Rhodopseudomonas boonkerdii: one gene and its partner. The protein of the gene in region 2 interacts with the protein of the main gene of each other region in a pairwise test. Links are inferred from orthologs where the notes say so. Each region holds a gene or a part of one and is shown on either strand. Other genes may lie near its edges. The genes, in order: E0H22_RS01025 and E0H22_RS21325.

Evidence for each region.
Region 1: the proteins of E0H22_RS21325 (region 2) and E0H22_RS01025 interact in binary tests that used the Escherichia coli proteins (3 or more experiments, as listed by UniProt). The link is inferred for Rhodopseudomonas boonkerdii from one-to-one orthologs.

What each region holds. Positions count from the first base shown.
Region 1 is NZ_CP036537.1:216,878-229,535, forward strand. Bases 7,083-9,869 are described here. They hold E0H22_RS01025 (glutamate-5-semialdehyde dehydrogenase), read right to left. Parts: upstream 9,229-9,869; coding sequence 7,936-9,228; downstream 7,083-7,935. Other genes in these bases: E0H22_RS01020 (nicotinate-nucleotide adenylyltransferase), read right to left, coding at 7,280-7,870; E0H22_RS01035 (heme biosynthesis protein HemY), read right to left, coding at 9,645-9,869. Outside these bases: E0H22_RS00985 (F0F1 ATP synthase subunit delta), read right to left, coding at 1-302; E0H22_RS00990 (septal ring lytic transglycosylase RlpA family protein), read left to right, coding at 996-1,523; E0H22_RS00995 (hypothetical protein), read left to right, coding at 1,841-2,806; E0H22_RS01000 (S41 family peptidase), read right to left, coding at 3,067-4,479; E0H22_RS01005 (murein hydrolase activator EnvC family protein), read right to left, coding at 4,476-5,858; 23S rRNA (pseudouridine(1915)-N(3))-methyltransferase RlmH, read right to left, coding at 5,878-6,360; rsfS (ribosome silencing factor), read right to left, coding at 6,500-6,913; more of E0H22_RS01035, read right to left, coding at 9,870-11,372; E0H22_RS01040 (COG4223 family protein), read right to left, coding at 11,380-12,552. UniProt on the Escherichia coli protein: Catalyzes the NADPH-dependent reduction of L-glutamate 5-phosphate into L-glutamate 5-semialdehyde and phosphate. The product spontaneously undergoes cyclization to form 1-pyrroline-5-carboxylate.
Region 2 is NZ_CP036537.1:4,640,250-4,655,799, forward strand. What follows is about bases 5,253-8,232. They hold E0H22_RS21325 (sulfate/molybdate ABC transporter ATP-binding protein), read right to left. Parts: upstream 7,272-8,232; coding sequence 6,234-7,271; downstream 5,253-6,233. Other genes in these bases: E0H22_RS21315 (DUF3734 domain-containing protein), read right to left, coding at 5,253-5,391; E0H22_RS21320 (CAP domain-containing protein), read right to left, coding at 5,498-6,010; cysW (sulfate ABC transporter permease subunit CysW), read right to left, coding at 7,261-8,154; cysT (sulfate ABC transporter permease subunit CysT), read right to left, coding at 8,161-8,232. Also shown: E0H22_RS21290 (glycosyltransferase 87 family protein), read left to right, coding at 1-186; E0H22_RS21295 (YqgE/AlgH family protein), read right to left, coding at 189-845; E0H22_RS21300 (protein-disulfide reductase DsbD domain-containing protein), read left to right, coding at 1,029-1,865; E0H22_RS21305 (flippase), read left to right, coding at 1,996-3,372; E0H22_RS21310 (3-hydroxybutyrate dehydrogenase), read right to left, coding at 3,421-4,209; more of E0H22_RS21315, read right to left, coding at 4,237-5,252; more of cysT, read right to left, coding at 8,233-8,949; E0H22_RS21340 (sulfate ABC transporter substrate-binding protein), read right to left, coding at 9,064-10,053; E0H22_RS21345 (DUF934 domain-containing protein), read right to left, coding at 10,312-10,824; E0H22_RS21350 (nitrite/sulfite reductase), read right to left, coding at 10,811-12,466; E0H22_RS21355 (DUF2849 domain-containing protein), read right to left, coding at 12,478-12,792; siroheme synthase CysG, read right to left, coding at 12,789-14,225; thiosulfate ABC transporter substrate-binding protein CysP, read left to right, coding at 14,532-15,545. UniProt on the Escherichia coli protein: Part of the ABC transporter complex CysAWTP involved in sulfate/thiosulfate import. Responsible for energy coupling to the transport system.

The DNA of each region.
Region 1 (12,658 bases), 4.4 Mb from region 2 along the record:
CGGATCACGTCGCCCACCGCAAACAGGCGGCGATTGGCGGTCAGGACATTGAGAAAATTGGCAGTGATGCCGGAGATACCGGCCTTGGCGAGCACCGCACCGAGCGCCTTGCGCTGATCGTCGGCGGTGAACACCGGACTGCGAACGAGGCGAGCCAGATCGGCGCTCTCGCCCAGCAGTGCTGCAAACTTGTCGAGATCGGCCTTCACCGCATCGACGGATTTTTCGTCACGCGCCAGCTCGAACAGGGCTGTTGCGTAACGACCGGACACTCCCGAAACCGACGGATCTTCTGCTGCCACGAATTGTGCTCTTCAGGCTGTCAAATTCGCAAGGGGAGAACCAGCGCCGACCGGAAGGTCGCCAAGCGGCTCAAGTCCTTGGAATTCAAGCGGGACTTCGATTCTTGCGGCAGTGGCAGAGCGCCCCCGCCCGTTCAAATCGCGGCTTTGCTAGCATGGCGCGCACGGCCATGCAACGCGACGAAAGCGTTTGATGATGCCTTGTCGCAGCTACGGACGAAGAATCGTTTCAGAGGACCGCGCGGCGAAAAATTCGACGTCGGCAAAGCCAGTTTGCGCCACCTCGACATTACGCAACCTGAATTCCGCTCAGCGGCAGGTGAGTCCATTTTCATCGCCGAGGCAATTCACAACACGGTGCGCATCGGCAGAGCGCCAGGGCGCCGCCGACAGGTGCGATCGCCCGGCAGGCAGAGCCGGTCGTGGATGATTACTTAATGAATGCTTTCAGAACGAAAATATCACTTCGATATACAATAGTTGAAAGTATCTTTGAGTAATTAATTGAGTTAAAAATCAGTTAAACGCTCCCTTTTGCTATAAAGCCAGCCATCACAAGATATTTCATTGTGAAATGGAACAATTCCATCGCCCATTTTACGCCTCAATACGTCGTCAAATGCAGCCTCAGTGAAATCGGGACGGGGGTCCACTTGCCACGGTTGTGGCAATACTGTCTGAGGATTACGATATATGCTGCGTTACGGAAAGTCGGCATTGGGTTTTGTGACCCAGCCGCGCATGGCAGTGGCGCTAATTGCCGCCACTGTCGCTCTTGGGGGAACGGTGACGGAGGCTTCGGCCAAGTCCAAACACCGCCATCATCACAAGTATCACCATCATCACGCCGCCAAGACTGCGGCGCCCGCCTCGCCCTTCGAAGCCAATGCCTCGCTCGGCCCGTTCGCGCCGGCGGCTGAAGCGCCTGTCCGCACCGGCGGCCGCAGCTTTTCGGGCGTCGCCTCCTATTACGGCAATGAAGCAGGCAGCCGCACCGCGTCGGGCCAGCGCTTCAATCAGAATGCCATGACCGCCGCGCATCGTTCGCTGCCTTTCGGCACCAAGCTGCGCGTGACCCATGGCGGCCGCAGCGTCGTCGTCACCGTCAATGACCGTGGTCCGTTCATCAAAGGCCGTGTGCTCGACCTGTCCAAGGGTGCAGCGAGCGCCATCGGCCTGACCGGCCGCGGTGTCGGCAGAGTTGTTGCCGAAGTCATGTAAGAAGAACGAGCGTATCGCGTTCTGATCTTACGGGTTCAGTAGCGTTGCGTATGTATTGCGTAGAGTAGCGTTGAGTAAAAGAGCCTGCCGCCATCGAATGACGGCAGGCTTTTTTGTATCCTCTCCCTCATCCTGAGGAGCCGCGCAGCGGCGTCTCGAAGGATGGCCGCACACTCTGAGCCGGGCGAGCTCATGGTTCGAGACGGCGCTGCGCGCCTCCTCACCATGAGGGCCGAGCTTCGCGCTGAACACCAGACGTCGAACCGCATCGTGCGCCGATGCGACAACCGCGCATCGATGTTTGAAACGAAGGACAGATGATGCGCGCGAATGCCATCCGCCGAACCCTTGTCATTTTTTCATGCCTCGTCGCTTGCGGGCTGGTGCCAACCGGCGCCATAGCCCAGGCGCCGCAGCGCGTGGATGGCACCACGGTGACCATGACTCCGCCGACAGGCTTCGAGCCTGCCAAGGACTTTTCGGGCTTCGCCGATCGCAAGACCAAATCCAGCATCCTGATCGCCGAACTGCCGCCGGAGGCCTGGCCGCAACTCTCCAACCTGTTCGGCAACCTCCACACCGTGCGAGCAGGCTTCAAACAGAAGGGCATCGACGTTGCGACACTGGACAAGGTACCGACGGCGTCGGGCGAAGCCTTCCTCGCCAGCGGTACGCAAACGGTCGCAGATACCAAGCTCGCCAAATGGGTGGCATTGGCACGAGGCAGCCGCACCGTGATGATCACGATCCAGGCCATGCCGGCTGCAAAGCTCGACGATGCCACGGTCAAGGCGATGCTGAAGACGGTATCGCTCGGGGATGCGCCTTCGGTTGCCGACAAACTGGCCAGCCTGCCTTTCACGGTGACGCCGTCGGCACCGTTCCGCGTACTCGATGTGATGGCTGGCAGCACCGTGGCCATGACCGTCGGCGACAAGGACGTCGATCCGAAAGGTGAGCAGCCATTGCTGATCGTTTCCGCACAGATCGGCAACTCACCGGTGCTCAGCGAAGACCCCACCGTGATTGCCAGGACCCTGCTGCGCCAAACCAGGAATTTGGACAAGTCGACCATCGACAGCGAGAAGCGCGTATCATTCGGCGGCGTCAGCGACGCCGTGCTGCTGGAAGGCACGACCGACGGCGACAAGCGCTTCGTGCAGTATTTCGCGACCGGACCGAGCGGGCGTTTTGTACGGATGATCTCATATTTCGCCGCCGATCGCAGCGCGGAGCTCCGCCCGGCCATCGAGCAAATCGGGAAATCCGTTGCATTCAAATAGCGCAAACAAACTCTGCTCCTCAGAGGAGCCGCGCAGCGGCGTCTCGAAGGATGGCCGCAGACTGAGGAGCCCAGCCAGCTCATGGTTCGAGACGGCGCTATCAGCGGCGCAATTACGCCGCCAGGCCTCCTCACCTCAGCCTGAACGCAACTGCGTTCAGGCGGGAGGAACTGAGTTGTCAGGCTATGTTTTCCAAGCGCACCAATAAAAAAGGGCGGCCCGAACGGCCGCCCTTTTCTCATTCCTTCAAACTCAACCGATCAGTTCGGCTTCGCAGCCGGCTTGTCGCCGGCGGGCTTGTTGTCGTTCGACGGCTTGTCGGCCGGCTTGCTGGTGTCCTGCGCAGCCTTCACCTCCGGCTGGGTCACGGTGGCATTCGACGTCACCTTGATCCCGTGGAGCAGATCCGCCGCGGCCTTCAGTGCCTTGTCGTTCTTAGCATCCGGCGGCACGTAGGACTGCGAACCGGTCTTTTCGTCGCCATCGTTCTTCAGATGGCCGCGAAGTGAGGCTTCACCCTTAGTATCGGTGCGCGACTTCAGCTCATCCGGCACGTCCTGCACGATCTCGATATCCGGCACGATACCCTTCGCCTGGATCGACTTGCCCGACGGCGTGTAATAGCGCGCCGTGGTGAGGCGCAGCGCGCCATTGCCTGAACCGAGCGGGATGATGGTCTGCACCGAGCCCTTGCCGAACGAACGCGTGCCGAGAATGGTCGCACGCTTGTGATCCTGCAGCGCGCCGGCGACGATTTCCGACGCAGAAGCCGAACCGCCATTGATCAGCACCACCACCGGCTTGCCCTTGGTCAGGTCACCGTTATGCGCGGTGCGGCGCTGGGTTTCCTCGGCATTGCGGCCACGGGTCGAGACGATTTCACCGCGATCGAGGAACGCATCCGAGACAGTGACCGCTTCTTCCAGCAGGCCGCCCGGATTGTTGCGGAGATCGATGATGTAGCCCTTCACCTTGTCGGCACCGATTGCAGCGGTCTGCGCCGCGATCTCGCGCTTCAGACCTTCGGTGGTCTGCTCATTGAAGGTGGTGATGCGGATATAGGCGATGTCGTCGCTCTCGACCCGAGCGCGCACAGAACGGACCCGAATATTGTCACGCACCAGCGTGACATCGATCGGATTGTCCTGGCCCTTGCGGATAATCTTGAGTTTGATCTTGGTATTCACCGGGCCGCGCATCTTCTCGACCGCCTGGTTCAGGGTGAGACCCTGCACGGCTTCATCGTCGAGATTGGTGATGATGTCGTTGGCCATGATGCCGGCCTTCGAGGCAGGGGTATCGTCGATCGGCGACACCACCTTGATCAGGCCGTCCTCCATCGTGACTTCGATGCCGAGACCGCCGAACTCACCACGGGTCTGCACCTGCATGTCGCGGAAGCTTTTCGCATCCATGTAACTGGAATGCGGATCGAGACCGGTGAGCATGCCGGAGATCGCGGACTCGACCAACTTGCTGTCGTCCGGCTTCTCGACATAGTCGCTGCGGACGCGCTCGAACACATCACCGAACAAATTGAGCTGGCGATAGGTGTCGGAGGTAGCGGCGCGCGCACTGGTGCCCATGAATACCGCGCGTGGCTGAGTCACAAATAGCGTCAAGGCGGCGCCCGTGGCTGCACTCAGCAGAATAATCGAAGTCTTGCGCATCATCCGCGAACCTTTTCGCCTTCGTTAGCGGCCCACCAGGGGCCGGGGTCAATTGGAGTGCCGTCCTTACGGAACTCGATATACAGAACAGGCTGGCTGGCATTGGCTGTCGGTACCGGGCCTGCGAGCACGGAGGCTACCCGAGACGTCGACCCCATGACGGCGATCGGCTCCCCGGCGAGCACGAACTGACCAATGTTCACCGAAATTCGCTCCATCCCGGCGATCAGAACATGATATCCGCCCCCGGCATTGAGGATCAAGAGTTGTCCATAGCTGCGGAACGGTCCTGAATAGACGACCCAACCGTCACACGGAGTTGTGACCTGCGCGCCTGCCCGCGCCGCTACCGAGATGCCCTTTTCGACACCACCGACACCGTCCTGGGTGCCGTAGTTCCGTAAGCGGATTCCGTTCACCGGCATTGCCAGCATACCCTTGGCCGAAGCGAAGGCGATGGCCGGCGCCATACGGCCGGAGTTCTTCAGGGCATCGACATTCGGCTTGCCGTTGGCGAGATCGGCGGGCACGCCCTGCAAGCTCGCTGCTTGCGCGGCCTTCGCCGCCGCCTTGGATTCCTGCTCCATCTTGGCGACGAGCCCCTGCAGGCTGTCGACCTGGCGGGCCAAGGTCACCGCCCGGGCGTTTTCCGCATCCATGTCCTTCTCGACCGCAGCGAGCTGGCGCTGGCGTTCGCCGGTGAAGGAGGCGAGACGGGCTTGTTCTTCCTTGAGTTTGTCGCGATCGGCGGCGAGCTGATCGCGCTCGGCCGAAATCGCCTTGCGCAGATTCACCAGCTCGCCAAGGTCGGCGACGAGCTTCTCCGCACGTGCGCGCATATCCGGCACCACGGAGCCGAGCAGCATCGCCGTCCGCAGCGACTGCAGGGCGTCTTCGGGCCGCACGAGCAACGCCGGCGGAGCGCGACGACCGGCGCGCTGGAGCGCCGCCAGAACTTCCGCGATCTCGCCACGCCGCGAATCCAGCGAGGCTCGTATCTCGCGCTCACGACTATCCAGCGGACGCAGCCTCGCTTCGGCATCGTCGATCTTGGCTTCGACGCCGCGCACGCGTGCGGCGACATCAATCAGCTGCTGATTGAGCTTGCCGCGATCCTGACCGATGGCGGCAATGTCGGCCTTCAGCTTGGCCTGCAACTCCGCGGCCTTCTTCTGCTGCTCTCGCGCCGCTTCGAGTTCCTGCTCGCGCTGACGGATCAGATCGGTCGCCGGTGCGGCGGCTTCCTGCTGTTGCGGAGCTGGCGTCGTTTGCGCTCCGGCGGATTCGATACCGCCGCCCGCTAGTCCAGCCGACAGCAACATGACCGGAAACGACGCAGCACGTCGTCCGATATCACGGTGAGGAGGCCGCAGCGACAGCATCAAAGTTTCGAAAGCGCCTTTACACGCGATGATAAGGGTGGCCAGCGAGAATCGTGGCAGCCCGATAAACCTGTTCCAGGAGCATGACGCGAACCATCTGGTGCGGCCATGTCGCCGAGCCGAAGGCCATGGTGAATTTGGCTTTGCGCCGCAATTCAGGCGAAAGTCCGTCCGCGCCGCCGATGACAAAAACATAATGTGACACCGATTCGTCCCGTGCCTTGCCAAGATGGCGCGCGAAACTGGCGCTATCAATGCTCGAACCGCGTTCGTCCATGGTAACGAGGATGGATTTATCGGGAATCAGGGCCGCAATGGCTGTACCCTCCTCGGCCATCCGGGTCGCCGTATCGCGCGCCCGGCTTTCCGGAATTTCGTGGACCGTGAGACTGCGAAAGCCGAGCTTGCGGCCGATATCGTCGAATCGTTCGCGATAACGCTCGGCAAGCTCGCGCTCAGGACCTTGCTTGAGTTTGCCGATGGCAATGACGAGGAGATGCATGGGTATGACCTAACGCCAGCCCTCATCCTGAGGAGCGCGCTTTTGCGCGCGTCTCGAAGGATGTCCGCCAGCTCAAAGCCACGCGACCTCATGGTTCGAGACGCGCGCCAGCAGCGCGTTCCTCACCATAAGGGCGGAGTTAGACGGCCTTCAAACTCACCCGCTGTTCGTCCTGCGTGTTCTGCGCCCACAGCCGTTCGATATTGTAGAACTCACGGACTTCCGGCCTGAACACATGCAGGATCACTTCGCCGGTATCGATCAGCACCCAATCGGCATTGGTCATGCCTTCGATGTGCAGTTTCTTCTGCCCGGCTTCCTTCAGGCCCTTGGCGACGTTCTCGGCGATCGAACTGACATGGCGGTTCGAGCGGCCGGTGGTCACGACCAGGAAATCGGAAAATGCCGACTTGCCGCGCAGGTCGATGGTGACGGTCTCTTCCGCTTTCATGTCCTCGAGCCGCGCCATCACCAGATTGAGCGTTTCGGTCGCGCTGTCACGCACCACCTCGGCGGCTGCAGCCTTCTTCGGCGCGTCCTTCTTGGCGATCATGGCTTTGGTCGCGGTCGATTTGGCGGCTTTGGGAGCGGCGGCCTTTTTCGGCGCAGCAGCTTTCCTGGCTGGCGCCTTCTTCACGACCTTGTCGGCCGCAGTCTTTTCAACCGGAGCCTTCTTGGCGGAAACGGACTTCACCGAAACCTTCTTTTCGGACGAAGCGACGGCCGCTGACTGAACATTCTTGGACGGAGTCTTTTTGGAAGCGCCCGTCTTGGGCAATGAGGTGGCCAGGTGACCGTTCCTTTCACTATGAGGGATCGCCAGATCCGGCGCCCGGTTGATCCAATACGCATATGTGTTCGCCGGACTCACACGTCCAGCACGCAAACATACTAGCACGCCTCGCGGTTGCAGGGGGACTCAGCTTTTCCAGCTGCCGTCCGGGTTCCGCAGGCGCGTGGAGGACATGGTCAGTTTCAGGCCGGACAGGAACGTCCAGGCGGGCGGATTGCGCTCCGCCAGAGAGCCGGAATCGCCCTCTTTGACCCGAAAGCGCGCCAGAGCTTGCGGCGCCTGTGCGGCCAAAGCGCGGCAACCTTGCGACGCCGGACTGGGCGAGGCGCGGTCGATAACGGCGATCGGAATGCTGTCCGCAATCTGCTGCCATCGCCCCCAGCGGTGAAACTGGGCGAGATTGTCGGCTCCCATGATCCAGACGAAACGAGCTTGCGAGCATCGCCGGCGCAGATAGGTGACGGTATCGACGGTATAGCGTGTACCAATGACGCTTTCGAGACAACTGACGATGATCCGCGGATGATCGGCAACCCTGGCAGCCGCTTCGGCACGCTCTCTGAGAGCATGAAGATTACCGTTATATTTCAATGGATTACCTGGGGACACCAGCCACCAGACAACATCCAGCTGCAGCCGCTTCATGGAGAACAGCGTCGCGGCGCGATGGGCCGCATGGGGCGGATTGAACGACCCCCCCAGCAACCCGATTCGCAAACCCTCGCTGAGCGGCGGCAGGCCGTGCATGAAGACCGGTGATCGTGGCGCCCGCAGGCAATCCATCACGGCCGCGTCTGCCCGGTGCCGTGGACGCGATATTTGAAGCTGGTCAGCTGTTCGGCGCCGACGGGGCCGCGGGCGTGGAATTTGCCGGTGGCGATGCCGATTTCGGCGCCGAAGCCGAACTCGCCGCCATCGGCGAATTGGGTCGAGGCATTGTGCAGCACGATGGCGGAATCGACCTCATTGAGGAAGCGGGCCGCCACCGCATCGTCCTCGGTCACCACGGCATCGGTATGATGCGAGGAATGCGCGTGGATGTGCCCCAGCGCATCGTCGAGACCATCGACCACGCGCGCCGCAATGATCGCGTCCTCGTATTCGGTATCCCAATCCTCGGCGGTCGCAGGTTTCACGCGCGCATCCGCCTGCTGTACGGCATCATCGCCGCGCACCTCGCAGCCGGCGGCCAGCAGCATCTCCACCAGCGGCTTCAGATGCGTACCGGCCACAGCCTTGTCCACCAGCAGCGTCTCGGCGGCGCCGCAGACGCCCGGCCGGCGCATCTTGGCGTTCAGCACGATCGACTTCGCCATATCGAGCTTGGCGGCACGATCCACATAGACGTGATTGACGCCTTCGAGATGCGCGAACACCGGCACCCGCGCTTCCGCCTCGACACGGGCGACCAGGCTCTTGCCGCCGCGCGGCACGATCACATCGAGGCCGCCGTTCAGGCCGGTGAGCATCAGCCCCACCGCGGCGCGATCCCGCGTCGGCACCAGCGAGATTGCGGCCTCCGGCAATCCGGCTTCGCGCAGGCCCTGCACGAGGCATTCATGGATGGCGCGGCAGGAGCGGAAACTGTCGGAGCCGCCGCGCAAAATCACCGCATTGCCCGACTTCAGACACAGCACCCCGGCATCCGCCGCGACATTCGGCCGGCTCTCGAAAATCACGCCGACGACGCCCAGCGGCACGCGCACGCGCTCGATGAACATGCCGTTCGGCCGCTGCCAGCGCTCGCTCACGCGCCCGACGGGATCGGCGATGTCGTGGATGACACGGATGCCATCGGCCATCCCCTGCACGCGCGCGTCGGTCAAGGTCAGCCGGTCGATGAAGGCCGACGTCGCGCCATTGGCGCGGACTTCGGCCACATCCTCGGCATTGGCCGCCAAAATCGCCGCCGACCCCGCGCGGATCGCCGCTTCCATGGCCGCCAGCGCCCGGTTCTTCTGCGCGGTCGGCGCCACCGCAAGCACCCGTGCCGCCGCGCGGGCGCGGGCAGCGAGGTCGTTCATCAGAACCGGCAAATCGGCCGATCCGTCGATGGCTTTCAGCGAGGCGGTCATGGAAGGCTCGGGGGTCAAGATACGGAACTATCGACTCAAAATAGGAGGTCGAGTCCGGAAGGTCAAAGCTTGGGGTGCGAGAAGCAGCATCAGCAAGCGCCGGAAAACTGGTGCCGCAAACAGGACTCGAACCTGTGACCCCGTCATTACGAATGACGTGCTCTACCAACTGAGCTATTGCGGCGGACCAAGATCGCGATTCGGCTGGGAAGCCGGTCGCGCTGGGGCCTCTGATATCGCCCGCACCCCGGTTTTGCAAGGTGAGACTGGCGCTTGCGGCCATCCTTCGAGACGCCCGCTACACGGGCTCCTCAGGATGAGGGAAGGAGTATGGCGCCGTAGAAGACCCCCCGTGGTGAGGGGCCCGCGCAGCGGGCGTCTCGAACCATGCAGGCCGAGCACTGCCTCATTCGGTCTCAGCCGCCCCAGCGGCGCATGAAGCCGCGCCAGCCGCCCTGCTGCTGGCCGCCGTTCAACTCCGCGAATTCGTCACGATAGGGGTCTTCCTCGTCGACCCCGGGATCGTCCGGCGCGCGCGTGATGGGAATCACGGCGGGAATCGGCACTATCGGCTTGGCACCCTTGGCGATGTCGGCACGCTCGCGAAACAGCGGAACCGGGGCAGGTTCGGGCTTGGGCGACGGCGGGACATCGGCGGGCGGGGTTTCCGCGATCGGTTCCGGATCGGGCGCGGCCGGCGTAGCGGGCGTCAGGATGGGCTCGGGCGGCTTTTCGGCGATGGGCGTGGCCAGGCCGGGCTCGGCCAATGGCTGAACCGCCGGGCGCGGCATCGGCGGCGCCAGGACGGTTTCGCGCAGGATTTCGGCTTCCAGGGAGGCCAGCGGATCGGCCTCGCCGGACGGCAAGGCGGCCAGCGGTTCCTGCCACTGGAAGGCATCGATGCGGCCGGTGACCGGAGACACCGGGCGCCAGCGCTCCGAGACATAGCCGTCCGCCGTCCAGACCGGATCGTGACGAGCGCGGACGGCGCGCAGGGTCCAGGCGCGGGCACGGCCGCTGTCGCCATGTTCGGTACGCTCCAGCTCGGCCATCAGCATGGCGACGCGCTGGGTCGGCTCCGCGATGAACGGCGCCAGCGCATCGCGGGCCCGAGTGAATTCGGAGGCATCGATGGCCGCGCGGGCGATGGCGAGGGCGCCTTCCACATGGCCGGGCACCTTCGACGCCAGCGTCTCGACGCGAACGAGGCGCTGACGCGCGGAATCGCCGAGTTTCACGTGGGCATAGGCGTCGGCGAGATCGGGGTGCGGCTGCGCCAGCCATGCCGTTTCGATGATTTTCATGGCGCGGCGGATCTGATGCGCCTCGCTCTGAAACCGAGCGGCGAGCACGGCGGCCGGAATCAGCGTCGGCGCGAGGCGGACGGCTTCCATGGCGCTGTCACGGGAGAGGTCACGGTCTTTCGTCTCGGCATCGAGCGCACGGGCCGTGAGCAGTACGCCACGCTGGCGCCGATAGGCGGCGCGATCGATCAGGCCGGAGGACAGATTGTCATCGAGAATTCTCAACGCCCCGGTCCAGTCGGACTGGGCGCAGCGGAAGCCGAGCACCGCCTGCGCGGCCCATGTCGAATTCGGCGCGAGCTTCAGGGCTTCCTCCGCCAGAGCCACGGCGCTGTGCGGATCGTCGCTGCGCTGGGCCTCGATAAAGAGACCGCGCAGGCCGAGCAGGCGGGTGTCCTGCCGCTCCGCCATCGCCTGAAACGCCCGATGTGCACCGGCGCGATCGCCGTCGAGCTGGGCGGATTGCGCATGCAGCAGCAGCGCGAGGGGATCATCCGAGGACAGACGCCGGGCGACGCCGGCATGGCGCCTGGCGACGGCGCTATCGCCCTGACCGATGGCGAGCAGGCCTTGCGTCACGGCATGACGCCCGCGCGCCTGACGCTTGTTGCGGCGATGACGGCGATAGCGCGCAGGCGCCCGCCAAAGGCTGAAGATCAGCCACACCACCAGCATGCCGGCGACGATCACCAGGCCGAGCACCAGCACAAAGACCGGCAGCGACGTCGACAGCGTCCAGCCGCCCCAGGAGAGCACGACATCGCCGGTCTGGTCGGCCACCCATGCGGCGCCGAAAGCCAGCAGCGCGATCAGGATGAGGAAGGCAACGATACGGATCATCGGGGACTCACGGCGCCGGTTTGGAGAGCGCCGCCATCGCGTCGGCTGCGAATTGGCGGGAGGCTGCCAGCGCCGCATCGCGCGCGGCGAGCCTATCAAGCCACGGCTGCACAGCCGTGCGATCCGAAGGCGTGAGGGTGAGCAGTTCGCGCCTCGCGGCGGCGACATCGTTGCTGCGGGCCGCGGCAGTGACGCGCGCGACGGCCCCGTGATTGCCGCCGCCGACCGTATCGGTGCGCTCGATGCGCACGAGCTTTGCGGCGCCGGCCTGCAGGCGATCGAGGAGGCCGGTGTTCGACGCCGCCGTTTCGCTTTGCGCCGGTGCGAGTTTCGGCAGCAGCGCGAGCAATTCGCGGCTCAGCGCAGCGTCTCCGGGCACGCCGGACGCGGCGAAGGCATCGAGCGGCTTGAGCACAGCCGAATCGGCCGCGAGGGGTTTCACCGCGGCGAGGGCGGCGGCATAGGGCTCGCCCTGCCGCACGGACGCATCGAGCAACGACGCGGCGACGGTCCGGCGCAATGCGGTGTCATCGACGGGCTTTGCACTCTGCTGTTCGGCAGAGGATTTCAGATCGCCGGCGGTGCGCTCGATGGCGTTCAGGCGCTCGGTGATCGGTGCGAGATCGACAACGGCGGCTGCGGGGCGCGGGGCGGATTTGAGCGTGTTGATCTCGGCACTGGCACGATCCGCTTGCGTCCTGGCAGCAGCGAGATCGCTGCGCAACGCGGCGATCGATTTTTCCAGCCCGTCGATGCGGGTGGCGAGGCTGGTGTCCGGCTTCGGCAGCGGGCGCGCTTCGAGCTCGGCGACGCGCGCCGCCAGTGCGTCATGCGCGGAGTGATCCGCCGGCGTCATGCCGGTGAGCGCAATCCATGCGGCACCGGCGACAACCGCGCCGGCCACGGCACCTGCAGCAATGGGCAGCACCAGAGTCGATGTTTTCCGCGGCGGCGAGACAGCCTCATCTGCAGCGGGCTCGGCAGCGAAAGGCGGCATGTCGGAAGGCGACGTATCGTGATCGGACGCGTCCGGCCGCGGCGCGTCCGAAGATGGCGCGGCGGGCTCTTCGCTCGCTTTGGGCCGTTCCGTCACATTGGTGGCGGCGAGTTCGAGGGTCGGCGGCTGGCGCCTGGGCCGGCCGGCATTTGGAACCGATCCTGTCTCATTGTCATCGGCCATGATGCAGTCCCTCGTGAGTCACACCGCCCCCTTAGCAGAGATTGGGTGGCCTCTCTGTTAACGCCGGTTTTTAGAGCAAGTTTGTCGCCCCTTCTGTCCCGGACGC
Region 2 (15,550 bases):
GCCGCGATGACGGAATCGCTGCCGGGCGGCGTGTGGCAGATGCATATCAAGGGGAGGTCGCCACGCAGTGAGGCGCTCGCAACCTACGGGCTAACGGTCGATGACAAGCGGTCATGCGTGGAGATCGAAGGCCCGCAACTGATGACGATGATTGTCGTCTGCCCGTTGGTCCCGGCCACACGCTGACGTCAGGCGTGGCCGGCTTCGGCCGACAATGTTCCCGGCGCCACGCCAATCTTCCGCAATGCGCGCATGTATTTTTCGTCGATATCGGCGCCGAAGATCAGATCGTCGTCGGCCGCGCAATGCAGCCAGCCGTTGCACTGGATCTCGTTTTCAAGCTGGCCCGGCGCCCAGCCGGCATAGCCGAGCGCCAGAATGGCGTGCTTGGGCCCGCCACCATTGGCGATTGCCCGCAGGATGTCCACGGTCGCCGTCAGGCAGATGCCGTCATCGATGGGGAGCGTCGCATCCTGGATGAAGAAATCGCTGGAATGGAGGACGAAGCCGCGGCCGGTTTCCACCGGCCCCCCCTTCAGCACCTTCATGCTTTCGGCGCTTTCCGGAAGTTTGATGTTGTCGGCATCGTCGATGATGTCGAGCTGCGCCAGCAGTTCGGGAAAATCGATGCTTCCGGCCGGACGATTGACGATGATGCCCATGGCGCCTTCGGAAGAATGAGCACACACATAGATCACCGAGCGCGCGAAACGCTCGTCATCCATCACCGGCATCGCGATCAGGAGCTGGCCATCGAGATATCTGCCGGCGTCATCCGAAGCGCCGAACCCGGCTGCACGCGGCTTGGCGGGGCTCTTGCGGCTTCGCTTGCGAGTGGGTTCCATCAGCAAGGCGCTCTCATGTTATCGGTTTATCCTGATCTTGAGGCCATTCGGTGTCAATCGGCCTCGGGTCAATCGCTTTGGATCAATCACTTTGGGAAACGCGCAACAGAACGGCATCACAAGCAGTTCAATAGCTTAAGTTAGGTTTGAAGTTATGACAGGCTACCCCTGTAAGGACGTTCGATGATCGTTTCGGTTCCGCATCACATTGTCGCTGCCTGCGCCGCCGGGCTCTTGCTGGCCTCTGCGGCACATGCGGAAGACGCGTCGCCGTGGCAGACGGACAGTCATTCGCAAATCAGGCTTGTGGCAGGCTCGCGGACCGGCCCTGTCATGCTTGGCGGAATCGCAATCCAGCTGCAGCCGGGCTGGCACACCTATTGGCGCAACCCCGGCGATTCCGGCGTGCCGCCGCGCTTCGACTTCTCGAAATCCGACAATCTCGACAGCGTCACGATCCTCTGGCCCGCGCCGGTGAAATTCGACGACGGCGCCGGCGGCGAATCGCTCGGTTACGAAAAACACGTGTTGCTGCCCATGCGCGTAGTGGCCAAGGATCCCGGCAAGCCGGTGGTCGTGCGCGCGGCCATATCCTATGCGGTATGCGAGAAGATCTGCATTCCGGTGGAGGCGAACGCCGAATTGGCCTTCACCAGCGTTGCTTCGACCGAGGACGGCGCATTGATGGCAGCTCTCGATACCGTCCCGAAACCGGCGAATATCGGCGACAATAATCCGTTCACCGTGCGGGATGTAAAACGTGACGGTAAAAATGTATTGGTCGATGTGACCGCCCCTGACAGCAAGGCAGTCCAGCTCTATGTCGAAGGGCCGACACCTGATTGGGCGCTCCCGATCCCGAAGCTCGACAAACACAGCGCACCGGGCATGAAGCGCTTCAGTTTCGAGCTCGACGGCCTGCCTTCGGGAGCTACGGCAGACGGAGCAGCGCTGAAGCTGACACTGGTCGGCACCGACCGATCCTACGAGTACAATGTGACAGTGCCACCGGCTCCCTGATGGCCGGCATCGCCTCAGCCGGAACGGCCGACGAGCAAGCTGCGGGCCGGGCTGCCACCCGAAATTAACGTCTCCTTGTTATGCGGGGCTCCTGCCGCGCATTTGCTGTTCTGCGGCCGAGGAGCCCGTCGTGGCCGTGATGGAGACCGATCCCGCCCAACCGACGCCGCCTGCCGGGCTCAAGGCCCGCCTCCGCGGCCTGTTCTCGGGCTCCGGCGAAGCCTCGCTGACGCGCCGGCTGGCCGGCACGATCTTCCTGATTCGCGTTATCTCCGCCGGCCTCGCTTACTTCTCGCAGATATTGCTGGCGCGCTGGATGGGCTCGGGCGACTACGGCATCTACGTCTATGTCTGGACCTGGGTTCTGCTGCTCGGCTCGATGCTCGACTTCGGCATCGCGGCGTCAGCGCAAAAGATCATTCCGGAATATCGCCTGAACGGTGATTACGCGCTGCTGCGCGGCTTCTTGTCCGGCAGCCGCTGGATGACCGGCGTCGTGTCCGGCGTCATTGCACTTCTGCTCGCCGGTCTGGTCAAACTGCTGTCGCCCTGGATCGACGCCAACACCATCGTGCCGCTCTATCTCGGCTGCCTGACGCTGCCAGCTTTCGTCGTCGCCAACACCCAGGACGGCATCGCCCGCTCGCATGACTGGATGCGGCTCGGCCTGATGCCGCAATTCATCGTGCGGCAGGGCCTCATCATCGGCTTCACTGCCGGCGCCTTCGCGCTCGGCCTGCAGCTTGGCGCCGTCGTCGCGATGGGCGCGAGCGCCGCCGCCGTGTGGCTCGCGATGATCGGACAGATGATCGTGCTGAATCGCCGGCTTGGTGCGCATGTCGAGACCGGACCGAAGGCGCACGACTATCGCGGCTGGCTGAAGGTTTCGCTGCCGATCCTGCTGGTGGAGAGCTTCTATCTGCTGCTGTCCTACACCGACGTGCTTGTGCTCGAACGCTTCGTATCCTCCGAGGAAGTCGGCGTCTATTTCGCAGTCGTGAAAACGCTCGCGCTGGTGTCGTTCATTCATTACGCGATGTCGGCGACCACGGCGCATCGCTTCACCGAGTATCACACGTCGGGGGACAAGGAACGGCTTGCCGCCTATGTGATGCATTCCATCAAATGGACATTCTGGCCGTCGCTCGCCGCGACGCTGGTTTTGCTCGCATTCGGCAAGCCGTTGCTGTGGCTGTTCGGCCCGCAATTCACCGGCGGTTATGACATCATGTTCATCGCCGCCATCGGACTTGTGGTCCGCGCAGCCATCGGGCCGATGGAACGATTGCTCAACATGCTCGGTCATCAGAATGCCTGCGCAATGGCTTACGCCTCGGCCTTCGTGATGAATTTGGTACTGTGCCTGCTGCTGATCCCGTATTTCGGTGGCCATGGCGCAGCGGCGGCGACATCGATCGCGCTGACGTTCGAGACGGTGCTGCTGTTCTGGATCGTGCGCCAGCGGCTGGGGCTGCATGTGCTGGCATTCGGGAAGCGCTCTTCTTAACCTCTCCCCGTTCTCTACGGGGAGAGGTTAAGGCCTGCACGTCACTGCTTACGCCGCCGTCCAGCCGCCGTCGATGGACAGGTTCGTACCTGTGATCTGCGCCGCTTCATCCCCGCATAGGAACAGCGCCAGCGCCGCCACCTGCTCCGACGTCACGAATTCCTTCGTCGGCTGCGCTTCCAACAGCACGTCGTTGATGACCTGTTCCTTGGTCAAGCCACGCGCCTTCATCGTGTCCGGGATCTGCTTTTCCACCAGCGGTGTCCAGACGTAACCGGGCGAGATGCAATTGCAGGTGATCTTGTGGGTCGCGACTTCCAGCGCCACGGTCTTGGTGAGACCGGCGATACCGTGCTTGGCCGAGACATAGGCCGACTTGAAGGGCGATGCGACCAGCGAATGGGCCGAGGCCGTATTGATGATGCGGCCCCAGCCGCGCTTCTTCATACCCGGCACCACGGCGCGGATGCCATGGAAGGCGGAAGACAGATTGATCGCAATGATGGCGTCCCATTTCTCGATCGGGAATTCCTCGATCGGCGAAACAAACTGGATGCCGGCATTGTTGACGAGGATGTCCACCGCGCCAAAAGTCTTCTCGCCGAGCTCGATCATCCCAGCGATCTCCACCGGCTTGGTCATATCGGCCGGCGAATGGATCGCCTTGACCTTGTAGTCGCTCTCGATCGCCGCGCGTTCCTTCTCGATATCGGCCGGGGCGCCCATGCCGTTCAGGACGATATTGGCACCGGCGCTGGCGAAAGCGCGCGCATAAGCGAGGCCGATGCCGCTGGTCGAGCCGGTGACAACGGCGGTCTTGCCCGTGAGATTGGTCATGCAAAGTCTCCTGCTGGGTGAGGTCGATTATGGTTTGTCGTCGGCGCAGAGATCGTAGGTGACCATCGACTGATCCGCCTGTGGGCGCTCGAACCATTCCTTGTGGCGCATCGAGCGCTCCACATCGCGGCTGCCGGCCTTCCAGTGTTCCGTCATGCCGAGGCGCGAGAAATTGTAGTCCTTGGACGACGACTCGTGCGTCTTGCTACGATAGATCAGATGCACCACCGTGACGGTGTTTTCCTTCGCCGCTTCCGACAACAGCGCGACATTGGGGTCCTGCTTCAAGTCCTCGGGCAGCTTGCCGATGAGATCGCGCAACGCCTTCCGAATATTGTGAATGCGCTTGTTCTTGTCGGTGGTCATGCGCGTGCGGCTGGAATAGCGGATATCCTTCTCCCGCTCCTGCGCCTCGAACATGGATTGCGGCAGCGGCCCCCGCGCGCTGAACAGATCGACCTGGAAGATCAGAAGGTCGCTGGCGACGTCGTCGAGCACGAAGTCGAGGGGGGTGTTGGACGCGATGCCGCCGTCCCAGAAATGCTCTCCCTCGATTTCGATGGAGGGGAAGCCCGGCGGAAGCGCGCCGGAGGCCATGATGTGCTCGGGGCCGATCTTTTTGCCGAGCGTGCGAAAGATCTCGTTGTCGAAATAGGTGAAGTTGCCGGTGGTGACGCTGACCGCACCGACGCTGAGACGCGTCTTGCAGTCATTGATGCGATCAAAATCGACCAGCCGTTCCAGCGTCGCCTTGAGCGGCGCGGTGTCGTAAAAGCTTTGCGATTGCGGGCTGCCCGGCGGCCAGAACGGAGCCGGTGGAATCCGCGGCATAAAAAAGCCCGGCACGCCGAAAGCCGCGATCATCGCGGCGCTGCCTTCGTTAAAGGCCGAGCGTGTATGCTCGTCCGGGATCACCGGGCTCCAGGGCACCGGCGACGACGCCATCTCCCAGAATTCGCGCAGTTTGCCGATCCGCTTGTCGCGCTCATTGCCGGCGATGATCGCGGCGTTGATAGCCCCGATGGAAATGCCGGCAATCCAGGCCGGCTCGAAATCGTGGTGGCAGAGCGTCTCGTAGGCACCAGCCTGATAGGAGCCGAGCGCGCCGCCACCCTGCAGGACCAGCACACGCTTGGCTTGTGACGGTTTGGAAGTGGCTGCATCTGGGATGGGAGCGGACATGTCCATGGTGGGAACCGACGGTCGCTTCGAGGAACCGCACCGTGGCCCCGCGATCCCGCGGCGTCAATTGCCGAGGCCGCGGTGGCAGCATCACAAAGCCTTCAGCTCAGCGCGGCTTTTCGGTTTCGGCCAGGATCATGGTCCAGAACACCTTGTATTTGGTGTTCGGCGCATAAATCGCAGCGATTCCCAGCTTGGAGACGCCGGATTTCAGCATATTGGCCCGGTGCGGCGGCGAATCGCGCCAACCCGAAAAGGCTTCCGCAAGGGTGTGATAACCGGCGGAGACGTTCTCTACCGCGACCGTGGCCGGATAGCCGCCGGAATTCAGGCGCTTCGCAAGCGGCGCCTTCACATCATGATCGAGCTTGTTCTTCTTGGCCATGGCGGTGGACTGATCCTCCGCCAGCGCCATCAGGCCTGGATCGACCGTCACCGGCCCGAGGCCGTTGTTCTGTCGGTAGAGCGAGATCATCTGTGCTGCCGCCTGCGGATCTAGCTTGGCGCCGCCATTCGCCATGCTGAGATACATGGTCGGTTGATCAGGGACCTGATCCACTGCGGTTCCGCACCCCGCCAGCAACGCCATTCCTAGACTGGCCAGAGCCACCCGCTTCATCGACAATCCCCCAAAATCGAGGAGCCGTTGTTGCACACCAACCGTGGCCGAATGGTGAACGGAAAGGAAATTGCGGAGCGCTAATCCTCCTGATGTCGTCACCCGACTTGATCGGGTGCCCCAGTATACGGCAGCGCCAGTGTGCTTCTCGAAGGCCGGTGTCTACAGGATCCTTCGCTTTCGCGGAGGATGACAGGCCGAGTGCATAGCGGACCCCGCTCTCTCACTGCCCCGCGAAAATCCGGTAGCGCCGAGGCTGCAGGCTGACGGAATCGCCGGTGGCGAGCGGTCGATCGCGCGGTGCATCGATTTCGACCAGCGTGTCGCCGCCGTCCAGCGCGATATCGGCGCGCTGGATCGGGCCGAAGGTTCGGACCCGGCGCACCGTGCCCTCGAGAGCGCCCTCCCCCACAGCTCCAATGGCCATATCATGCCGGCGCACGAACAGCTGTGAGGGCCCCGCAGCGCCGCCCGCTTCGATATTGAGCGCACGCGCCCCAAGCTTTACTTGTCCGCCCTGCACATCCACCGGCAGCACGATGGATTCGCCGATGAAGCTATGCACGAAAGCCGAGGCCGGATTGTCATAGACATCGCCGGGCGTGCCGATCTGTTCGATCTTGCCTTTGTCCATCACGACGATGCGGTTGGCGACCTCGAGCGCTTCTTCCTGGTCATGCGTGACAAAGATCGAGGTGACGTGAATCTCCTCGTGCAGCGTGCGCAGCCATTGCCGCAATTCCTTGCGCACTTTCGCATCGAGCGCGCCGAAGGGCTCGTCGAGCAGCAGGATACGCGGTTCGATGGCAAGCGCGCGGGCGAGCGCGATACGCTGCCGCTGGCCGCCGGAGAGCTGGCTCGGATAGCGATCGGCGAGCCAGTCGAGTTGCACGAGATCGAGCAGTTCCTTCACCCGCGCGCGGATCTGCGCCTCGGTCTTGCGGATGGAGCGCGGCTGCACGCGCAGGCCGAAGGCGACATTCTCGAATACGCTCATATGGCGGAACAGCGCGTAATGCTGGAAGACGAAGCCCACGTGACGTTCGCCGGCGCCACGCTCCAAAGCGTTCTCGCCATCGAATTTCACTTCGCCGGAATCAGGCCAATCGAGCCCTGCGATGATCCGCAGCAGTGTCGTCTTGCCCGAACCCGACGGGCCGAGCAGAGCCAGCAGCTCACCCTTCGCGACCTTGAGATCGACATTATCGAGCGCCTTGAAGGCACCGTACTGCTTCACGATATTCCGTACTTCAATCGTCACGGTGCGAATGTCCTTGTTCGATCCGGCCTTCGAGAATGATCTTCGCGACCAGCGTCACCAGCGCCAGCATGGCAAGCAGCGACGCGATCGCGAATGACGCCACCAGTTGATACTCGTTATAGAGGATTTCCACCAGCAGCGGCATGGTGTTGGTTTCGCCGCGGATATGGCCCGAAACCACAGAAACCGCGCCGAACTCGCCCATCGCCCGCGCATTGCAGAGCAGGACGCCGTAGAGCAATCCCCATTTGATGTTGGGCAGCGTCACGATGAGGAAGGTTCGCCAGCCGCTGGCGCCGAGCGAGATCGCGGCTTCCTCCTCCTGCGAGCCCTGCTCTTGCATCAACGGGATGAGTTCGCGGGCGACGAAGGGGAAGGTAACGAAGGTGGTTGCCAGCACAATGGCCGGCGGCGCAAACAGGATCGTGATGCCGTGGGCGATCAACCACGGACCGAAATAACCCTGGGCACCGAACAGCAGCACAAAGACGAGGCCGGAAATAACCGGACTGACCGAGAACGGTAGATCGATCAGGGTGACCAACAGCGTCTTGCCGCGGAACTCGAATTTCGCAACTGCCCAGGCTGCTGTAACCCCGAAGACCACATTTAGGCTGACCGAAATCAGCGCAGTGAATAGCGTCAGCTTGATCGCCGACCACGCCTCGGCCTCACCGAGCGCACTGAAATAGAAGCTGGCGCCGCGCGAAAACGCTTCCGAGAATACCAGTATCAGCGGCAGCACGACAAAGACGGAGAGAAACGTCACGGCAAAACCGATGACGACGCTGCGAACCCACAAGGGTTCGGTTCGGAAATCTTTCTTAACCGCGCTCACGCGCCGTTCTCCGATCTCGGCTGTGTCTATCGTTGCTACGGTCATATCAGATCAACTCGCTGCGAGCGCGCGTGTTTGTGCCCAACGCTGCAGCCGGTTGAGCAGGAAAATGATGATAAACGACGCCACCAGCATCACGACCGCGATCGCGGTGGCGTCGGCATAGCGGAATTCGGATAACCGGATCACGATCAGCAGCGGCGCGATTTCCGAGACATTCGGCAGATTGCCTGCGATGAAGATGACGGAGCCATATTCTCCGACCGCACGGGCGAAGGCGAGGGCAAAGCCGGTCAAGATCGCCGGCGTCAGACTCGGGATGATGACACGCGTCACGGTCTGCCAGCGCGTTGCCCCCAGGCAGGCGGCCGCCTCCTCGATCTCTGTATCGAGATCGATCAGCACCGGTTGCACCGTGCGCACGACGAACGGAATGCCGATGAACACCATGGCGAGAAAGATGCCGATCGGCGTAAAGGCCACCTTGATGCCGAGCGAGGCCAACGGCGCGCCGAGCCATCCATTCTGTGCAAACAGCGTGGTCAGTGCGATGCCCGCCACCGCCGTTGGCAATGCAAAGGGGATATCGACGATAGCATCGAAGATCCGGCGGCCCGGAAAACGGTAGCGTACCAGCGCCCAGACGACGACGAGGCCGGCGACAAGATTAACCAACGCAGCGGCGAACGCGAGGCCGAACGAAATCTGCAGCGCATGCAAGGTGCGGCGACTGGTGACGGTGTCAATGAACTGCGAGAAGCCGAGCTCGCTCGTCTTCACGAACAGACCGGCCAGCGGAATCAGGATCAGCAGCGAAAGCCACGTCAGGGTCAACCCCATGCTCAGGCCAAACCCCGGCAAGGCACTTCGTTTCGATACCGCACTCACAGCAAGCCCTCTGGAAAATGCGAAGCACCCAGGCCGGTCGACGGCCTGGGTGCCCGTCGCGGCCAATCAGTTCTTGTAGATCTTGTCGAACACGCCGCCTTCGGCGAAGTGCTCGCTTTGCGCCTTGGTCCAGCCGCCGAACACATCATCGATGGTGAACAGATCTACCTTAGCAAAATTTGCTTCGAACTTCTTCGCAATTTCCGCGTCGCGCGGGCGATAGAAATTGCGGCCGGCGATTTCCTGGCCTTCCTTCGTGTACCAGTATTTCAGATAGGCCTCGGCGGCCGCTTTGGTTCCCTTCTTGTCGACCACCGTATCGACCACCGCGACCGGCGGCTCGGCGAGAATCGAGATCGACGGCGTAACGATTTCGAACTTGTCCTTGCCGAATTCGGCCAGCGCCAGATAGGCCTCGTTCTCCCAGGCCAGCAGCACGTCACCGACGCCGCGCTGAACGAACGTAATGGTCGAGCCGCGCGCGCCAGTGTCGAGCACGGGCACATTCTTGAAGATATTGCCGACGAATTCCCTCGCCTTGTCCTGCGAACCGTATTTCTTCAGCGCATACCCCCAAGCGCCGAGATAATTCCAGCGGGCACCGCCCGAGGTCTTGGGATTCGGCGTGATGACGCTGACGCCGCTCTTGATCAGGTCGTCCCAGTCCTTGATTGCCTTCGGGTTGCCCTTGCGCACCAGGAACACGATGGTCGAGGTATAGGGCGAGGCATTCTGCGGCAATCGCTTCTGCCAGTCCTTCGCCGTCAACCCCTTGTTGGCTACCGCATCGATATCATAGGCAAGCGCCAGCGTCACGACATCGGCCTGAAGGCCATCGATGACCGAGCGGGCCTGTGCGCCCGAGCCGCCATGCGATTGCTTGATCTCGATGCTCTTGCCGGTTTCCTTCTGATACACCGCAGCAAAAGCCTTGTTGAAATCGACATAGAGTTCGCGCGTCGGATCGTAGGACACGTTCAGCAGCGTGACATCGGCGGCAAAAGCTGAGCTGGCCCATAGCAGCGATGCAGCGGCGATGGCGAAGCGACGGATCATGCGAGACCTCCATGGACCGGATGGCAACAGCACCACCCCGGCAACGCAGCAAGGTTCGAAAAGTTGGAGCGCGAAGTCAACGAAAGCAGATTTCAATGATCCGCCGATGACGACGGCAATCTGCCACAAAACCGCCACTCACGAGAATGCGGCAATCTGCCGATCCGTCACTGCAAGTAGCGGAGCGGCGAAGCAATCCGGACGTCGCTCGACGGAAGACCCGGATCGCTTCGTCGCAAGGTCTCCCTGCAATGACGATTACTGAACATTCGCCGCGTGACGCGCCTGCATGCGCCGGTGCAGCGCCGTGACGCGGCCATCGCCGGTCGGTTGATAGAACACCGTGTAACGCTTCACTGTCGCTGCAAAGGCTTCAGCATCGGCCTCCTTCTTCACTTCGAACGCATCGAAGCCGGCACGCAGCATCAGCACGAACTGGTCGCGCAATACCTGGCCGATGGCCCGCAACTCGCCCTTGTAGCCGTAACGCTCGCGCAGGAGCCGTGCCTGGCTATAGGCACGCCCATCGCGAAAGGTTGGAAACACCAGCGCGACGACAGCAAGCTTCTCAAGGTAAGGCACGAGTTCGTCGAGATCGCGATTGTTCGGCCAGATGACGCCGGTCGGCGCGTTGCGCGCGGCCAGCCCGCCCGGATCTTCGAGAAACCGCGTCGCCGGAATCAGCGCTGCACCCTCCACCGGAAGCGCGCTGTCATCGGCCACGTGGACGAAGCTGTCGGCAACGATGGCGCCTTTCTTAACGAGTGGCATAAACACGCTCCTTGAACGGCTCGACGCCGAGACGTTCGACGGTCTGATAGAACAATTCATCCGGCCGGGCTCGCAGCGCCAGATAGGCTTCGACGATGTCCTCGATGACGTTCGCCACATCATCGTAGGGCACCGCCGGTCCGATCAACGTGCCGACCACCGCCCCCTCATCCGCGCGGCCGCCGATGGTGATCTGGTAGAATTCCTCGTTGTTTTTCTCCACGCCGAGAATGCCGATGTGGCCGACATGGTGATGGCCGCACGCATTGATGCAGCCGGAGATATTGATGTGCAGCCGGCCGATCATTTCCGCAATGTCGTGATTGGCGAAACGGCGCGTGAGTTCCTGCGCGATCGGGATCGCGCGCGCATTGGCAAGCGAGCAATAGTCGAGGCCGGGACACGCGATGATATCGGTGATCAGGTTCACATTCGGAGTCGCCAGGCCGAGCTTGTCGAGCTGTCGCCACAATGCCGGCAAATCGCGCTTGGCGACATTCGGCAGCGCAAGGTTCTGCTCATGGCCGACGCGGATTTCGCCGAAGGAATATTTTTCCGCAAGATCGGCGACGGCGTCGAGCTGATCCGCGGTGGCGTCGCCAGGGGGGGCGCCCACGGGCTTCAGGGAAAGCGTGACGATGGCATAGCCGGGCCGCTGGTGCGGCGCGACGGAGTTCTTCAGCCAGCGCTCGAAATGCGGATCGGCTGAAGCCGCCAGCAATTCGTCAGGCGCATCCGGGAGTTTCTCGTAATCCGGATAGCTGAAGCGCGAGCGGATATCGGCAACCACTTCGTCGTCGAGCTCCAGCGCGCTATGGCGCATCGCCTGCCATTCCTCTTCGACCTCCGCAGAAAACTTCTCGATGCCGAGTTCATGCACGAGGATCTTGATGCGCGCCTTGTAGATATTGTCGCGGCGGCCATACTGATTGTAGACGCGCAGGATCGCCTCGACATAGCTGAGGATGTCGCGGCCTGCCACGAACGGCTTGATCACCTTGCCGATGAACGGCGTACGGCCGAGTCCGCCACCGACCAGCACTTCGAACCCGGTCTCGCCGGCCTCATTGCGATGGATACGCAAGCCGATGTCATGCACCCTGATCGCTGCGCGATCATGATCCGCCGCTGTGATGGCGATTTTGAACTTGCGCGGAAGATAGGTGAATTCCGGATGCATGGTCGAGTATTGCCGCAGCGTCTCGGCCCAGATGCGGGGATCCTCGACCTCGCCCGGCGCCACACCCGCCCATTGATCGGTGGTGACGTTGCGCACACAATTGCCCGACGTCTGCATCGCATGGATGCCGACCGACGCGAGTTCTTCCAGCGCATCGGGCAGATCGGCGAGCTTGATCCAGTTGAACTGGATGTTCTGCCGCGTAGTGAAGTGACCATAGCCGCGGTCATAGCGCCGCGCCACATGCGCAAGCTTGCGCATCTGCGGCGACGACAGCGTGCCATAGGGAATGGCGACGCGGAGCATATAGGCGTGCAGCTGAAGATACACGCCGTTCATCAACCGCAGCATCTTGAATTCGTCTTCGGTCAGTTCACCGGACAGACGGCGCTTCACCTGATCGCGGAATTCGGCGACCCGCTCGTTGACGAGCGTACGATCGATTTCATCATAAGCATACATGTCGAAAACCTTCAGGCCGGAACCGGCAGATCGATGGTGACGCCCTTGCGGCGAATGCGCTCGCGCAGATTGCCGGGCTCGACGGCGCCGTCTGCCTTGACGATCACCGGGGCGATATAGGCGCCGATGGCACCGAGATCATCGGCCGCGGACTCGGCGAGCAACGCACGTGCATCATCGGCGGTGCGCACGATGGCCGCCAGAGCAAGATCAGGCGTCCAGCCTTTGCTGGTGTCGCGATAGATCACAACGCCATCCCAGGTTCGATTGGCAGTCACCACCGATGGGCCGGTGATCTTGATTTTCTGTTGCAGTGGAGAGGTCATTCGGCAGCTACCAAAATGCTGGAGACAAACTTTTTGACGTGAGCGGCACGCCAGGGCGCGGAATGCGCCACGACATCGCCGATGATGAGGATCGCCGGGCCGCTATCGATCTGCCCGACCAGTGCCGGAAGATCGTCGAGCGTACCGACCGCCGCCTGGGCGTCGGGCCGGGTCACCCGCGCGAACACGCCGACCGGCGTTTGCGGCGAGCGGCCTGCCGCCATGAGACCTTCACGGATCGCAGGCGCGGCGGTCATGCCCATATAGACGACGATGGTCATTTTCGCGTCCGTAAGGACGGACCAATCGACTGCACCGGCATCTCGTTCCTTATGCGCCGTGAGGAAGGTGATGCGCAACGCCTCACCTCGATAGGTCAACGGAGCTTCGAACATCGCAGCGGCGCCAAGACCCGCCGTGATGCCGGGGATGACGGAATAGGCCACACCGGCCTCGCGCAAATGTTCGATCTCCTCGCCGCCGCGACCGAAGATGAAGGGATCGCCGCCCTTGAGGCGTACGGCGCGCTGGCCGGCGCGCGCGGCCTCGACGAGCAACTGGTTCGTAGCATCCTGCCCGATGCCAGGCTTGCCGATGCGGCGACCGACCGGCACGCGCGAGGCATCGCGGCGGATACGGTCAAGAATTTCCGGCGACACCAGCTCGTCGTAGAATACGATATCGGCATCCTGCAGCGCGCGCAGCGCCTTGACGGTGAGCAGATCGGGATCGCCGGGGCCTGCACCGACCAGCGTGACATGACCTTCTGCGCGCCCTTCATGCAACGCACCGGCAAAAGCCGGGAGATCATCGATCGCGCCCAGCGCCCGGTCGGCATCGGGGCGGCGGCCGGCAAGTACTTTCGCGCCGATCTCGCCGTCGACGATGCGCTCCCAGAACCGGCGGCGCAGCGGCGCCTCCGTGATCCGCTCATTGATCGTCTTGCGCCAGCGCCCGATGAATGTTGCGAGATCGCCGATCCGCGCCGGCAGCACGCTCTCGATCATTTCGCGCACGCGCCGCGCCACCACCGGCGACGTGCCGCCGGTGCCGACAGCAACGACGACATCGCCGCGATCGACGATGGCCGGGAAGATGAAAGTGGAATTGGCGAGGTCATCCATCACATTGACGGGCAGCCCGACCGCCTTCGCACGCAGCGCCATCATCGGGCCGAGATCGCCCGCGCCCGCGCACATGACCGCGATGACCCCCGAGAGATCGGCTGCGAGCGGATTGCCCTCGGCGAATTCGATCGCATCGACGGCCACGGCATCGAGCCCGGCGAGATCGCGATCGCCGTCGATCGCATACCAGCGGACCCGCGCATTGGCCGCCAGCAACAACCGCAGCTTGGCGCGCACGAACTCCCCGGCGCCGATCAGGAGGATCGGTCCGGCCTGCAAGTCGAGAAAGACAGGCAGATAGCGCATACGCACTCCGCTGCCCCGAAACTTCGGGGTTGACTGAAATTATTTTCTATATATCTCTCGATTGCGCGGCGTAAAGAGAAGATTATTTCTTCTTCGAGCCGTTCTAATTATAGAACTTTTTATCTTCGAACACCACGCGCCAGAGACGGTTCTTCTCCTCAACCGCGCCGCCGCTCCCCCCGTTGCAGGAAAACGCAAACGGGGCACGGTCGCGGCGGAGCAAATTTCGGACCGCTCGAAGGGCAAAATGCCGCAGCTATCCATGACCGATCCGCTCAACGCAGGGGACTTTTCGTGAACCGCCTTTTGACCACCTTCACAGCCGGCCTCGGCCTTCTCGCCATCGGCGCCACCACACCGGCCCAGGCGCAGACGCCGACCACGCTGCTCAACGTCTCCTACGACATCGCGCGCGAACTCTATGCCGAGATCAACGCCGCCTTCATCAAGCAGTGGAAGGCCAAGACCGGCCAGGACATCACGATCAATCAGTCGCACAACGGCTCGTCGCGGCAGGCCCGCTCGATCCTCGAAGGCCTCGAGGCCGACGTCGTCACCTTTAACCAGGTCACCGACGTGCAGGTGCTCTACGATCGCGGCAAGCTGATCCCGCAAGACTGGGCATCGCGGCTGCCTAACAATTCCTCGCCTTATTACTCGCTGCCCGCTTTCCTGGTGCGCGCCGGCAATCCGAAGGGGATCAAGGACTGGGACGATCTCGTGAAGCCCGGCGTGCAAGTGATCTTCCCGAATCCGAAGACCTCCGGCAATGCGCGCTACACCTATCTCGCCGCCTATGCTTTCGCGAAGAACAAGTACGGTGCCGATAAGGCCGATGAGTTCATTAAGAAGCTCTTTGCCAACGTCCCGGTGTTCGACACCGGCGGTCGCGCGGCCACGACGACTTTCGTCGAGCGCGGCACCGGCGACGTGCTGATCACCTTCGAGGCCGAAACGGCGTCGATCCGCGATCTCGCGGGCAAGGATGCCGGCGGCAAGGATAAATTTGAATCGGTGGTGCCACCGACCAGCGTACTCGCCGAATTCCCGGTCACCGTTGTCGATAAATATGCAGAGAAGCACGGCACCAAGGCGCTCGCGACAGCCTATCTCGAATTCCTGTATTCGCCGGAAGGCCAGGCCATCGAGGTCAAGGGCTACAACCGCGTCGTCGACAAGGACGTGATGGCGAAGAACAAGGACAAGTTCCCGGATGTGAAGCTGTATCGCATCGAGGATGAATTCGGCGGCTGGGACAAGGTCAATGCCGAACACCTGAACGCGGGCGCCAAGCTGGACACCTTGTTCGGCGGGAAGTGAGACGC